3 linked regions of the Dinoroseobacter shibae DFL 12 = DSM 16493 genome follow. The protein of the gene in region 3 interacts with the protein of the main gene of each other region in a pairwise test. Links are inferred from orthologs where the notes say so. Each region holds a gene or a part of one and is shown on either strand. Other genes may lie near its edges.

Region 1 (4,232 bases), 2.0 Mb from region 3 along the record:
CCATTTCGCGACAGACAGCTGAGAGCTTACCAGAGAGACATCCCATGACAGACAAAACCGATCAGGACCGCGTGTTGATCTTCGACACGACCTTGCGCGACGGCGAGCAGAGCCCGGGCGCAACCATGACCCATGACGAGAAGCTGGAGATTGCCGCGCTGCTCGACGAGATGGGCGTCGACATCATCGAGGCCGGGTTCCCCATCGCGTCGGACGGGGATTTCGCCGCCGTCAGCGAGATCGCCAAGAATTCCGTGAATTCGGTGATCTGCGGGCTTGCGCGGGCCAACTTCAAGGATATCGACCGCTGCTGGGAGGCGGTGCGCCATGCTCGGCAACCGCGCATTCACACCTTCATCGGCACTTCGCCCCTGCACCGCGCGATTCCGAACCTGACCATGGACGAGATGGCGGACCGCATCCATGACACGGTGACCCATGCGCGCAATCTGTGCGACAACGTGCAGTGGTCGCCGATGGATGCGACACGCACGGAATACGACTATCTCTGCCGGGTCATCGAGATCGCCATCAAGGCAGGCGCCACCACGATCAACATCCCCGACACGGTCGGCTATACCGCCCCGCGCGAGAGCGCCGATCTGATCGCGCGCCTGATCGCCGATGTGCCGGGTGCCGAAGACGTCACTTTCGCCACCCACTGCCACAACGACCTCGGGATGGCGACGGCCAATGCGCTGGCGGCCGTCGATGCCGGGGCGCGCCAGGTCGAATGCACGATCAACGGGTTGGGGGAGCGCGCGGGCAACACGGCGCTGGAAGAGGTTGTCATGGCCCTGCGCGTCCGGAACGACATCATGCCGTACCAGACCCGCATCGACACCCGCAAGATCATGAACATCTCGCGCCGGGTCGCGGCGGTCTCGGGCTTCGCCGTGCAGTTCAACAAGGCCATCGTCGGCAAAAATGCCTTTGCGCACGAGTCGGGCATCCACCAGGACGGGATGTTGAAGAACGCCGAGACCTTCGAGATCATGCGCCCGGAGGATATCGGTCTGAGCGAGACCAACCTAGTGATGGGCAAGCATTCGGGCCGCGCGGCATTGCGCGCCAAGCTCAAGGACCTCGGCTACGAGTTGGCCGACAATCAGCTCAAGGACGTGTTCGTCCGGTTCAAGGCCCTCGCCGACCGCAAAAAGGAGATCTACGACGAGGATCTCGTCGCGCTGATGTCCGAATCCAGCAGCGATCCGGCGCGGGAGCGGCTGTCGGTGAAATTTCTGCGCGTGATCTGCGGCACCGAAGCGCCGCAATCAGCGGACCTGACCCTGTCCATCGACGGGGTGGACAAGCAGGTGACCGCCCAGGGCGATGGCCCCGTGGATGCCACGTTCAACGCGGTCAAGGCGCTGTTTCCCCATACGGCGCGGCTGCAACTCTACCAGGTGCATGCGGTGACCGAGGGGACCGACGCCCAGGCCACCGTGACCGTTCGCATGGAAGAAGACGGGCGCATTGTGTCCGGCCAGGCGGCCGACACGGACACGGTCGTCGCCTCGGCCAAGGCCTATGTCGCCGCGCTCAACCGGTTGATCCTGCGACGCGAGAAGTCGCCTCTGGGCAGTGATCGCAAGGAAGTGTCCTACAAGGACGTGAGCTGAAAACCGACCTCGGCAGAGGGGTGCGAGGCGTCCTTTCCCGGGCGCCTCGGTCCTGCGCAAGCCCAATCGGGCTTTCTTGTGCCCCAGTCGAGAGATCCTCGGGACCGCCAACGCCACGGAGCCAGCGGAAAGCTGCCCGTGCCATCCGGAAATGGGTCTTTACCCTGTGGGGTGCAGGGTTCATTAAGACTTGCACCTCGGCGCGGTCGAGTCTGTGCCAACGATTCTACTCATGAGGACTGCGAGCAATGGCAGGTGGCTTTTCGCTCTTCTCCACGGACATGGCGATCGACCTCGGGACAGCGAACACCCTTGTCTACGTCAAGGGGCGCGGCATCATCTTGAACGAGCCCTCCGTGGTCGCGTACCATGTCAAGGACGGCAAGAAGCAGGTTCTGGCCGTGGGCGAGGACGCCAAGCTGATGCTCGGGCGCACGCCGGGTTCCATCGAGGCGATCCGCCCGATGCGCGAAGGCGTCATCGCGGATTTCGATGTCGCCGAGGAGATGATCAAGCATTTCATTCGCAAGGTCCATCGGCGGACGCTGTTTTCGAAACCGAAGATCATCGTCTGCGTCCCCCATGGGGCAACCCCGGTTGAAAAGCGGGCCATTCGGGACTCCGTGCTCAAAGCCGGGGCGCGGCGTGCCGGTCTGATCGCCGAGCCCATTGCCGCGGCAATCGGGGCGGGGATGCCGATCACGGATCCCACGGGGTCCATGGTCGTCGATATCGGCGGCGGCACCACCGAGGTTGCCGTGCTGTCGCTGGGCGATATCGTCTATGCGCGCTCCGTGCGCGTGGGCGGCGACCGGATGGACGAGGCGATCATCTCGTATTTGCGGCGGCAGCAGAACCTTCTGATCGGCGAGGCGACGGCGGAGCGGATCAAAACCTCGATCGGGACGTCACGGATGCCCGATGACGGGCGCGGCGCGACGATCCATATCCGGGGGCGCGACCTGCTCAACGGTGTGCCGAAGGAGGCCGAGTTGAACCAGGCCCAGGTGGCCGAGGCACTCGCGGAGCCAGTGCAGCAGATCTGCGAGGCGGTGATGACCGCGCTGGAGGCGACACCGCCGGATCTGGCGGCGGACATCGTGGATCGCGGCGTGATGCTGACGGGGGGCGGCGCGCTGCTGGGTGAGTTGGACCTCGCCTTGCGCGAACAGACGGGCTTGCCCATTTCTATTGCCGACGAGTCGCTCAATTGTGTAGCCTTGGGCACGGGCAAGGCGCTGGAATACGAAAAGCAACTGCGCCACGCGATCGACTACGAAAGCTGAACTGTCCCCTCTCACGGGCGCGCTGAGGAGAGACCTTGGCAAGGCATCGCAACGAAGACGACATCTATTTCAAGCCGATCCGCCGGGTGCTGATCGGGTGTCTCGTCGTGGTATTGCTCGGCCTGTTCGCATTCTGGCGGATCGACAGCCCACGCGTCGAGCAAATGCGGATGAGCGTGATAGAGCGCGTGGTGCCCAACCTCGACTGGGTGATGGCGCCGATCACCGCTGTGTCGCGCATGGCAGAAGACTTCCAGTCCTACGCGCGTCTGTTCGAGCAGAACGAAGAGTTGCGCCGCGAATTGCAGCAGATGAAGGCCTGGCGCGAAGCCGCCCTGCAACTGGAGCAGGAGAACGCGCAGCTTCTCGGGCTGAACAATGTCCGGATCGAGCCGGAGCTGACCTTCATCACCGGCGTTGTGACGGCCGATAGCGGCTCGCCGTTCCGGCGTTCCGTGCTGCTTAACGTCGGCTCCGAAGACGGGGTGCAAGATGGATGGGCCACGATGGACGGTCTCGGCCTCGTCGGCCGCATCGCGGGAACGGCGCCGTCGGTGGCCAGGGTGCTGTTGCTGACAGACCCGTCGAGCCGGGTGCCCGTGATCCTGCAGCCCTCGGGGCAGCGCGCGATGCTGGTGGGCGACAACTCCGCAGCCCCCTTGATCGACTTCATCGAAGCGCCCGAGCAGGTGCGCGCCGGCGACCGGGTCGTGACATCCGGGGATGGCGGGGTCTTTCCCGCCGAGTTGCTGGCGGGCCAGGTCGCCATCGGTCCGGATCGCCGGTTCCGCCTGCGCCTCGCGGCGGATTACGAGCGACTGAAGTTTCTGCGCGTCCTGCGCGGCCAGCCGACCCCGGCCCTGCCCGAGGCCGCCCCGATCGACGGGATCGACACGCCACCCATCGCTGCCCTGGAGGAACGCGCCGATGGGTAGCGCGTTCGAGCCGAAGCTGTGGGTGCTGCGCGTGGTCTTCCTGGCCCTTGTGGCGGCCGTCCTGATCGTTGCGCTGTTACCGCTGAGCGTGGCGGCGCCGCGGATCCCTGGGCCGGACGTGGTGCTTTGCGTTATCCTGGCCTGGGTCCTGCGGCGCCCCGATGTCCTTCCGGTCACGCTGATCGTGGCGGTGGTGCTGGTGGAGGATTTCTTGTTCCAACGCCCCCCCGGCCTTTGGACGCTTCTTGTGCTGGTCGGCTCCGAGGTGATGCGCCGCCAAGCCTACCGGGAGGGCGAGACCCCGATCGCCGTCGAGTTCGGCCTGGTCGCAGCCACACTCACGGCGATGACCGTGGCCGAGCGCGTCCTGCTGGCGATTGCGCTTGTGC
Region 2 (4,182 bases), 920 kb from region 3 along the record:
TTGACGACCTGCTGGCTGAGGGTGGAGGCCCCGCGATTGCCCCCCGCCTCGATCGCATCGCGGATCGCGGCCATGTCGAAACCCCAGTGGCGGCAGAAATTGGCGTCCTCCGCCGCAACCACCGCCCGGGCCAGATCGGGCGCAATCCGCTCCATCGGCACCCAGTCCTGCTGCACCGCACCAAGGCGGGCGCGCTCGGCCAGAATGTAGGGCGTGGTCGGCGGATCGATCCAGCGATAGGCGACGATCCACGCAAGGCCCAGGCCCACCACCCCCAGCACCCCGCGCAGCACCCATAGCCGCAGACGCGCCCGCCACGACGGCGCAGCGGCCTTCCTGCGGGGTTTGGCCTTGGCTCTGGTCTTTCTGGGCACTGCTCTGTCCGCTTGTGTCACGGGTTGGGGCGCAGCTTACACCGGGCCAGCGCGCCGGGCCAGCGCGGGCGCGCTCACGCGGTCTCCAAAATCGCAGCCATCTCGCGCTTGACCGCCTCGCGCGTCGGGGCGGCCACCTCGAAAATCTCTTCGGCCTTCATCACGTCGAACACGCTGTAGCGGTTCGAACCGGGCTGGATCAGCACTTCGGGCGGGTCCTTGGCCAGCTTGGCGTCCAGCAGCGCCTGCATCATGATCCGCATCGCGCCGGTGGCCACGTCCAGCGGGCCCGGCGGTGTGTCATGCGGCTCCGGCGGCTCCGAGGCCACGTCGATCGCTACCCGCACCAGCCCCTCGGGCAGGCAGTCATAGGGCAGGTTGTTGAGCACCCCGCCATCGATGAAATACCGCCCGTCCAGTTCCATCGGCGCAAAGGCCCCCGGGATCGCCGCCGACGCCGCCAGACGCGGGCGCAGCGCGCCCTCGGTAAAGGCGACGCTTTCGCGCGACACGAGATCCGTCGCCACCACGGTCAGGGGGATCGGCAGGTCCTCCAACCGCTCCGGCAGGCCATGGGGCAGCACCGTCTCGACCGCCGCCAGGGGCGGCACGGGGCTGAAAATGCCCACGCCCGCAGCCTGCCGCGCGGCCCAGAAGGTCCGCACCGAGGCAAAGGGCGCCTCCACCATGTCGAGGATATGGGCCCGCATCTCGGCCCCGGTCATGCCATTGGCATAGGCCGCGCCGATCATTGCCCCCACGGAGGTGCCCGCAATCGCCACGGGCCGCGCGCCCAGCTCGTCCAGCGCCTCCAGCGCCACGATATGCCCGAACCCTGCCGCCCCACCGCCGCTGAGCGCCAGACCGAACCCGGCCATTATCCCAGCCCGGTTTCGGCGGCGATCTGCGCGCGGGACTTGCGCGCGCGCTCGGTCGCGGATTTCAACTGCCCGCAGGCGGCCATGATATCCTCGCCCCGAGGGGTGCGGATCGGGCTGGCATACCCGGCCTTGTAGATGATGTCGGCAAACGCCCGGATGCGGTTGTTCGAGGACCGCTCATAAGGCGCGCCGGGCCACTCGTTGAACGGGATCAGGTTGATCTTGGCCGGAATGCCCTTGATCAGCTCGACCAGCCGCCGCGCATCCTCGTCACTGTCATTGACGCCCTTGAGCATGACGTATTCGAACGTGATCCGCTCGGAATTGCTGGCCTTGGGATAGTCCCGCAGCGCGTCGAGCAGGGTGGCAATGTTCCAGCGCTTGTTGATCGGGACCAGCTTGTCGCGCACCTCGTCCGTGGTCGCATGGAACGACACCGCCAGCATGCAGCCGATCTCTTCGGCGGTCCGGGCGATTTCGGGCACCACGCCCGAGGTCGAGAGCGTGATCCGCCGACGGCTCAGGCTGATGCCCTCGGGGTCCATGGCGATCTTCATCGCGTCGCGCACTGCCTCGAAATTGTAAAGCGGCTCACCCATCCCCATCAGGACGATATTGGACAAAAGCCGGGTCTCGTTCTTGGGGTTCCGCCCCGGCAGGGGCCACTCGCCCAGATCGTCGCGCGCGATCATGATCTGGCCGACGATCTCGCCCGCGGTCAGGTTGCGCACCAGTTTTTGCGTGCCCGTGTGGCAGAACGAACAGGTCAGGGTGCAGCCCACCTGGGACGAGACACACAGCGTGCCGCGATCCTCCTCGGGGATATAGACGACCTCCACCTCGTGCCCGCCCGCGATCCGCACCAGGTACTTGCGCGTCCCGTCCTCCGAGACATGGCGGCTGACGACCTCCGGCACGGCGATCTCGAACTGATCGGCCAGCAGGGCGCGGTAGGGCTTGGCGAGGTTCGTCATGTCGTTGAAATCGCGCACGCCGCGTTCATAAAGCCATTGCCAGATCTGATTGACCCGCATCTTGACCTGCTTTTCGGGCGTGCCCGCCGCTGCCAGCGCCTCGGCCAGTTCGGGCCGGGTCAGGCCCACGAGATTGCGCTTGCCCCCCTCCGGCAGCTTGCGCGGAAAGGTGACGACATCCTGCGTGATCGGCGACGTGGCGGACATGGGCATGCTCGATAAACTTGGGAAAGCCCGGGACATATAGCACGCACCCCGGCTTGAAAACACCCTTTGGCGTCCCGGCACGGCCGTTAACCAATCCAGGACAATTCCATGGCATTTTCCATGAATTCTGCGCAAATGCTACAGAATCTCCGGACTGCCCCCATGCCAAGAAAGTATCGAGTATGTTGAGACCTGTTCTTTCAGCCTGTGCGCTGACCTTCCTCGCCTCCGCCGCCTCCGCCGCCGTCCTCGACTTCGAGACAGGGTTTTCCGGCAACAAGACCGCCATCACCGGCACCGAGTTCCAGGCCAGCTCCGGCGTGAGCTTCTCCAGCCCCAATGGCCTCTACATCGTCAAGGTGGGCGGCAAGACAGACGGCTTCGTGCCCTTCGACAGGCCGAACCCGGCGGACGCCTTCGGCGACTATTTCCTGACCTCGGATTTCGGCACCGTGACCGCCCTGACCATCGATTTCGCCGAGGCGGTGCTGGCCACCTCCTTCGACGTGGCCGATATCGACGGGCGCGGCAACAACCTCGAGGTCTTTACCTTCATCGCGCGGGACGCCACCGGCAATGCCCTCGCCACGCAGACCGTGACCGGCCAGGACGCCAATGCCGGCAACCGGGCCGTGACCCGGATCGGGTTCAGCGGCCTGGGCAGCCTGATTTCGCAAATCGAGATCACGGGCACCACCTTCGGGGGCACCCGCAAGATCGGCATCGCCTTCGACAACTTCAACACCACCGTGAACACCCTGCAAGAGCCGTCGCCCGTGCCGCTGCCCGCCGGTGCGCCGCTCGCCCTGCTGGGACTCGGCGCGCTCGGCCTGCTGCGCGCCCGCCGCAAGGCCGCCTAGACCCCCGCGCCCCGCGCCCGCCGCGGGGCGGTCAGCTTCATGTCCGGTGTGGCCAGACGCTCCGCCGGACCGGCCCAGGCATAGGCCAACAGGCACGGGTCGCGATCGCCAGTCGTGATCCGATGCTCGTGGCCGGACGTGTTCAAGATCAGCGATCCGGGCGCAAAGACCGCCGCGTTGTTCTCCGACCAGGCGCCGGAGACCGAGGTATAGCTTTCCTCGATGTCGTGATGGCTGTGCTGCGGATAGGTCGTATTCGGCGCGAACAGCACGAAGCCCAGGGTCAGGGTCGTCCCCTGCACCGGCCCCCGCGGCCCCAAGACCTCGCAATAGGCGTATTTCTGCGCCAGCGCCTTGGGCACCTTCTCATACCCGTATTCCCAGGTCAGGTCGTCCTTCACTTCCCGCAGGGCCCGCACCATCCCCTGCATCGCGGCCCGCTCCCCGAGGTCCAGCGCCCGGGCGAAATGGGCCACCACGGGCTTGGTCTCCCGCGGGCGGTCGACCATCGCCGGATTGGCCGCCAAAACGGCCGACAGCCGGTCGCGCACCCGCTTGCGATGACTGCGGATCGCGGGGCTGCCCCCGGCAGAGCCATAGCGGTAGAGCGCGTCGAACTCCCGCAACAGGTACACCCAGTTGGGGCAATCCATCAGCCGCAGGGCCGATGCCTCGGCGGGCGTCTCGGGGTTTGGCAGGTCCGGCATGGCGATGTCTCTCGGTCACGACTGCGTTCCGCCAGCCGATAGCCCCGCGGTCCACGCGATGCAACGCATCAGCGGCCGCCCGGGGACGAAACCGACATGCGGGTCTTCAATCGCGGGCCGCTGGCCCATATTGCGCTCTGGTTGCAAGGGGGGCAGGCATGGAAGATCGGATCAGGCTC
Region 3 (4,219 bases):
GGGAATTCGGGTTGCTGGCTGCCGCAGGCGGCCAGGATCACGGCCAGCCCCAGCGCCAGCATCCGGTTACGGAGGGTCCCCACGCGCGTCATCATGTCCCCGGTCTTGTCTGCACACGGCCGGATCCCATGACCCGCCCGGGCGGTGTTTAGCACGTTTGCCGGAAGTTAAAAACGGAGATTGCGCCGCGGCCTCAGGCCACCAGGCGCAGGTCCGTGCGATGCAGGCCCGAGCCCGGCAGGCGCGCGGCCATGGCGCGGCTGCAGGTCTCGACCACATAGCTGCTCGGGTCCGCGAAAAGCGCCCGCAGGAGCGTGTTGGTCATGGTGTGGCCGGCCCGTTCGCCGGTGTAGCGCCCGAAGATCGGCGCGCCGGCCAACGCCAGGTCGCCCACCGCGTCGAGCATCTTGTGGCGGACCGCCTCGTCCGGGTGGCGGAAGCCGCCGGGGCTGAGCACGCGCGCGCCGTCGACCACGACCGCGTTGTCATAGGTGCCGCCGAGGGCGAGGCCCTGGGCATGCATCGCGTCCACGTCCGACTGGCGGCAGAAGGTGCGGCTGTCGCACAGCTCCCGCACGAAGGTGCCGTTGGCCATGGACAGGCGCTTGGACTGGTCGCCGATGGCGCTGTCGACGAAATCGATGTGAAAGCGCAGCTCGAAACCGGGCGCCGGGTCGAGCCGGGCCATGGCAAGGCCATCGCGGACCTCGACCGGTTTGAGGATGCGCAGCAGGCGGCTCGGCTCGGACAGATCGCGGATGCCCGCGGCGAGGAAGCCTGCGACAAACTCGGCGGAGCTGCCGTCGAGGATCGGTACTTCGGGGCCGTTCAACTCGATCAGCGCATTGTAGATGCCGCAGCCCGACAGGGCGGCCATCACATGCTCCACGGTGGAGACGGTCATGCCCGCGTCGTTGCGCAGCTTGGTGCAGAGCGGTGTGCGGTCTACCTGGTCCCAGCGCGCGGCGACGAAATTGTCGCCCGCCAGCACATCGGTGCGCTTGAACCAGATCCCGTATTCTGCCGAGGCCGGGTGTACGACCATGCGTACGGGTGCGCCGCTATGGAGCCCTACGCCTTCGAAGACGACCTTGGATTTGAGCGTTTTCTGCACGTCACCACCTCATATACGCGACGGTTTTCCCGCCGTTATGAGGGTATTAAGTCAGCAATCGCGATGATCTCAACTCAATCTTTGCAACGGTGTGAAACATAGAAAATCGGGCTCGGCGGAACTTCGCCTGATTCAGGGGGGTCTGTGGGCAACCTTTTGTTATCAGGCACAAAAAAGCCGCCCTGAGGCGGCTTCCCTGTGCATTTTTCGTGACCAAACCTAGTTGGCCTGACGCCGCAGGAAGGCGGGGATCTCGACCTTTTCGTGGTCCGGGTCGACCATTTGCGGTTCGCTCACGGGGCTGGGGCGGCGGGCCTGCGGGCTGGCCGCGTGGCCGTGATCGGCCGCCTGGCCGGTCATGCGGTTGATCAGGGAATTGATCCCGAAGCCGCGTTTTTCCGCCCCCTCCCCCGGGTCTGCCGGCGCGCGCGACGGCGCGGCCCCGACCGATTTGGTGGAGTTCACCGCCGTGCGCAGGCGCGCGAGGGTCTCGGGGGTCGGCGTGCCGGGCTTGCGCGGCTGGGGGGCGACGAACTCGGACGCGGGCGAGCCCGGCTCGAACCCGTTGGGGTCATAGGCATCGGGCTGGGCGCGGAAGGTTTCGACCTTCCGGCTCTCGGCGGTGGCGAAGAGATCCTCCTCGACCGGCTCCTCGGCGGGGGCGCGCTGCGCGACCTCCTGGAGGCGGGAGGGGGCCTCTTGCGGCTCCGGCGCGGCCTCGACCGCGGCGACCTCGGGCTGATAGACCGGCTCCGGCGTCTCGTCGGCCGGCTCGGCCGCGAAGCTCGATGCCGGGGTGAGCGGCTCGGACATCCGGCGGCGCGGCGTCGGCACGTCCTGCTGGGCCTCGACGGCGTCGATCCCCGTGGCCACCACGGAGACGCGCATCGCCCCTTCCATGGAGGTGTCGAGCGTCGAGCCGACGATGATGTTGGCTTCCGGGTCCACCTCTTCGCGGATCCGGTTCGCGGCCTCGTCCAGCTCGAACAGGGTCAGGTCGTAGCCGCCGGTGATGTTGATCAGGACGCCCTTGGCGCCACGCAGGCTGATCTCGTCCAGCAGCGGGTTGGCGATCGCCTTCTCCGCGGCCTGGGTCGCGCGATCCTCGCCAGTGGCCTCGCCGGTGCCCATCATCGCCTTGCCCATCTCGTCCATCACGGCGCGCACATCCGCGAAGTCGAGGTTGATGAGACCCGGCTGCACCATCAGGTCGGTCACCCCCTTGACGCCCTGGTAGAGCACGTCATCGGCCATCGAGAACGCCTCGGTGAAGGTCGTCTTCTCATTGGCCAACCGGAACAGGTTCTGGTTGGGGATGATGATCAGGGTATCGACCACCTTTTGCAGGATCTCGACGCCTTCCTCGGCCTGGCGCATCCGCTTGGCGCCTTCGAACTGGAAGGGTTTGGTGACCACGCCGACGGTCAGAACACCCAGCTCCCGCGCCGCCTGCGCGATGATCGGGGCAGCACCCGTGCCGGTGCCGCCGCCCATGCCCGCGGTGATGAAGCACATATGCGCGCCCGCGAGGTGATCGACGATTTCCTCGATGCTCTCTTCGGCGGCGGCCGCGCCCACGCTGGGCCGCGCACCGGCGCCAAGCCCTTCGGTCACTTTCGCGCCGATCTGGATTTTGGCCGGGGCGTTGGAGCCCTGCAGCGCCTGGCTGTCGGTGTTCGCAATGACGAATTCCACGCCATCGAGCTGCTTGTCGATCATGTTGTCCACGGCGTTTCCGCCGGCGCCGCCGACACCGAAGACGGTGATCCGGGGCTTGAGTTCGTTATGCTCTGGCATGGTGAGGTTCAATGTCATGAAAAGGGTCCGCCTGCTCTTGGTTATCGCCGCAGGGTTAAGGGCGCGTTAACCCCATCCGCGACTGTATTAGCCCCGGATATTAGACGCTCGCGGCCTTTGCGTCACCCAAAAACAACGCTTCAGACACAAAATCTGCGCGTAATCTTGCAATTTTCCGCTGAGTCTCGGTGGCGGCGCAAGCTGTTGCGGTCGGGCGCGCTCATGCATCTAGGCGGACGCACTCGGTCACGAATGGCCCGGCCCTGCCGCGCGGATATCGCGGCGTATTCTCAGTGTTTGCGGGTGACTGCTCGGCCCCCCGGCGCGTCGTGGTTCGACGTCTGCGATCAGGATACGCCAAAAGCCCCGCGGCGTCACGCGTTCGACGCGGAAAAACGCCGCGGTGGGCGGATTTTTTGCGCGATTCGACGGGGCGCGCGGCCTACCAGTTGTCGCGCACCCAGCGGACCGCGCGCTTGAGTGATCGGGCCGGGTAGCGGTCATGGGGCATCTCGAAATCCCACCATTCGTCCTGGGGATGTGCGGCATGCAGGCACAGCCCCACCACCGAAGCGAATTCCGGCCCCGAGGTCGATTGCGGCAACCCGCGCACCCGCAGGGGTCGGCCCACGCGCACCTGGGGCCCGAGTATCTTGGCCGCCAATCCGTCGAGGCCCTGCAACTGGCTGCCGCCGCCGGTGAGCACGATCTGCTGGCTGGGCAGCTGGTCGAACCCCGCCCCCACCAGCCGGTCGCGCACGTCTTCGAGGATCTCCTCCACCCGGGGGCGGATGATCCCGATCAGCTCCGACCGGCTGACCGTGCGACGGTCATGTTCCCAATCGCCGGTCTCGGAGGTGATCTCTATCTGCTCGCGGTCATCCATGCCCGTGGCCAGAACCCCGCCATAGATCGTCTTGATCCGCTCGGCGAAGGCGTGCGGCACGGACAGGCCCTTGGAGATGTCGGAGGTGATGTGATCGCCGCCCAGGCGCACGCTGTCGGCATAGATCATGTGTTTCTTGAGAAAGATCGACACGCCGGAGCTGCCCGCGCCCAGGTCGATGCAGGCGGCGCCCAATTCGCGCTCGTCCTCGACCAGGGCCGAGACGCCGGAGACATAGGAGGACGACGCCAGGCCCGCGAGTTCGAGATCGCAGCGCTTGACCGCATAGAGAAGGTTCTGGATCGCGGTCTGCTGCACGGTCAGGACATGCATGTCCGCCACCAGCCGCTTGCCGATCTGGCCGCGCGGGTCGTTCAGGCCCGACCGATGATCCAGCGCGAAATTCACCGGCTGGGCATGGA

What was found.
Region 1: the proteins of ftsZ (region 3) and DSHI_RS03025 interact in binary tests that used the Escherichia coli proteins (3 or more experiments, as listed by UniProt). The link is inferred for Dinoroseobacter shibae DFL 12 = DSM 16493 from one-to-one orthologs.
Region 2: the proteins of ftsZ (region 3) and rlmN interact in binary tests that used the Escherichia coli proteins (3 or more experiments, as listed by UniProt). The link is inferred for Dinoroseobacter shibae DFL 12 = DSM 16493 from one-to-one orthologs.

Annotation. Positions count from the first base shown.
Region 1 is NC_009952.1:584,480-588,711, reverse strand. Bases 920-3,889 are described here. They hold DSHI_RS03025 (rod shape-determining protein), read left to right. Parts: upstream 920-1,870; coding sequence 1,871-2,908; downstream 2,909-3,889. Other genes in these bases: DSHI_RS03015 (hypothetical protein), read left to right, coding at 3,836-3,889; mreC (rod shape-determining protein MreC), read left to right, coding at 2,944-3,843; DSHI_RS03030 (2-isopropylmalate synthase), read left to right, coding at 920-1,622. Also shown: more of DSHI_RS03030, read left to right, coding at 45-919; more of DSHI_RS03015, read left to right, coding at 3,890-4,232. UniProt on the Escherichia coli protein: Forms membrane-associated dynamic filaments that are essential for cell shape determination. Acts by regulating cell wall synthesis and cell elongation, and thus cell shape.
Region 2 is NC_009952.1:3,472,904-3,477,085, forward strand. What follows is about bases 345-3,264. They hold rlmN (dual-specificity RNA methyltransferase RlmN), read right to left. Parts: upstream 2,437-3,264; coding sequence 1,252-2,436; downstream 345-1,251. Other genes in these bases: mtgA (monofunctional biosynthetic peptidoglycan transglycosylase), read right to left, coding at 345-374; DSHI_RS16775 (patatin-like phospholipase family protein), read right to left, coding at 449-1,252; DSHI_RS16785 (hypothetical protein), read left to right, coding at 2,619-3,264. Also shown: more of mtgA, read right to left, coding at 1-344; more of DSHI_RS16785, read left to right, coding at 3,265-3,296; DSHI_RS16790 (dimethylsulfonioproprionate lyase family protein), read right to left, coding at 3,293-4,003.
Region 3 is NC_009952.1:2,553,761-2,557,979, forward strand. Bases 632-3,588 are described here. They hold ftsZ (cell division protein FtsZ), read right to left. Parts: upstream 2,930-3,588; coding sequence 1,334-2,929; downstream 632-1,333. Other genes in these bases: lpxC (UDP-3-O-acyl-N-acetylglucosamine deacetylase), read right to left, coding at 632-1,114; ftsA (cell division protein FtsA), read right to left, coding at 3,354-3,588. Outside these bases: DSHI_RS12285 (outer membrane protein assembly factor BamD), read right to left, coding at 1-92; more of lpxC, read right to left, coding at 194-631; more of ftsA, read right to left, coding at 3,589-4,219. UniProt on the Escherichia coli protein: Essential cell division protein that forms a contractile ring structure (Z ring) at the future cell division site. The regulation of the ring assembly controls the timing and the location of cell division.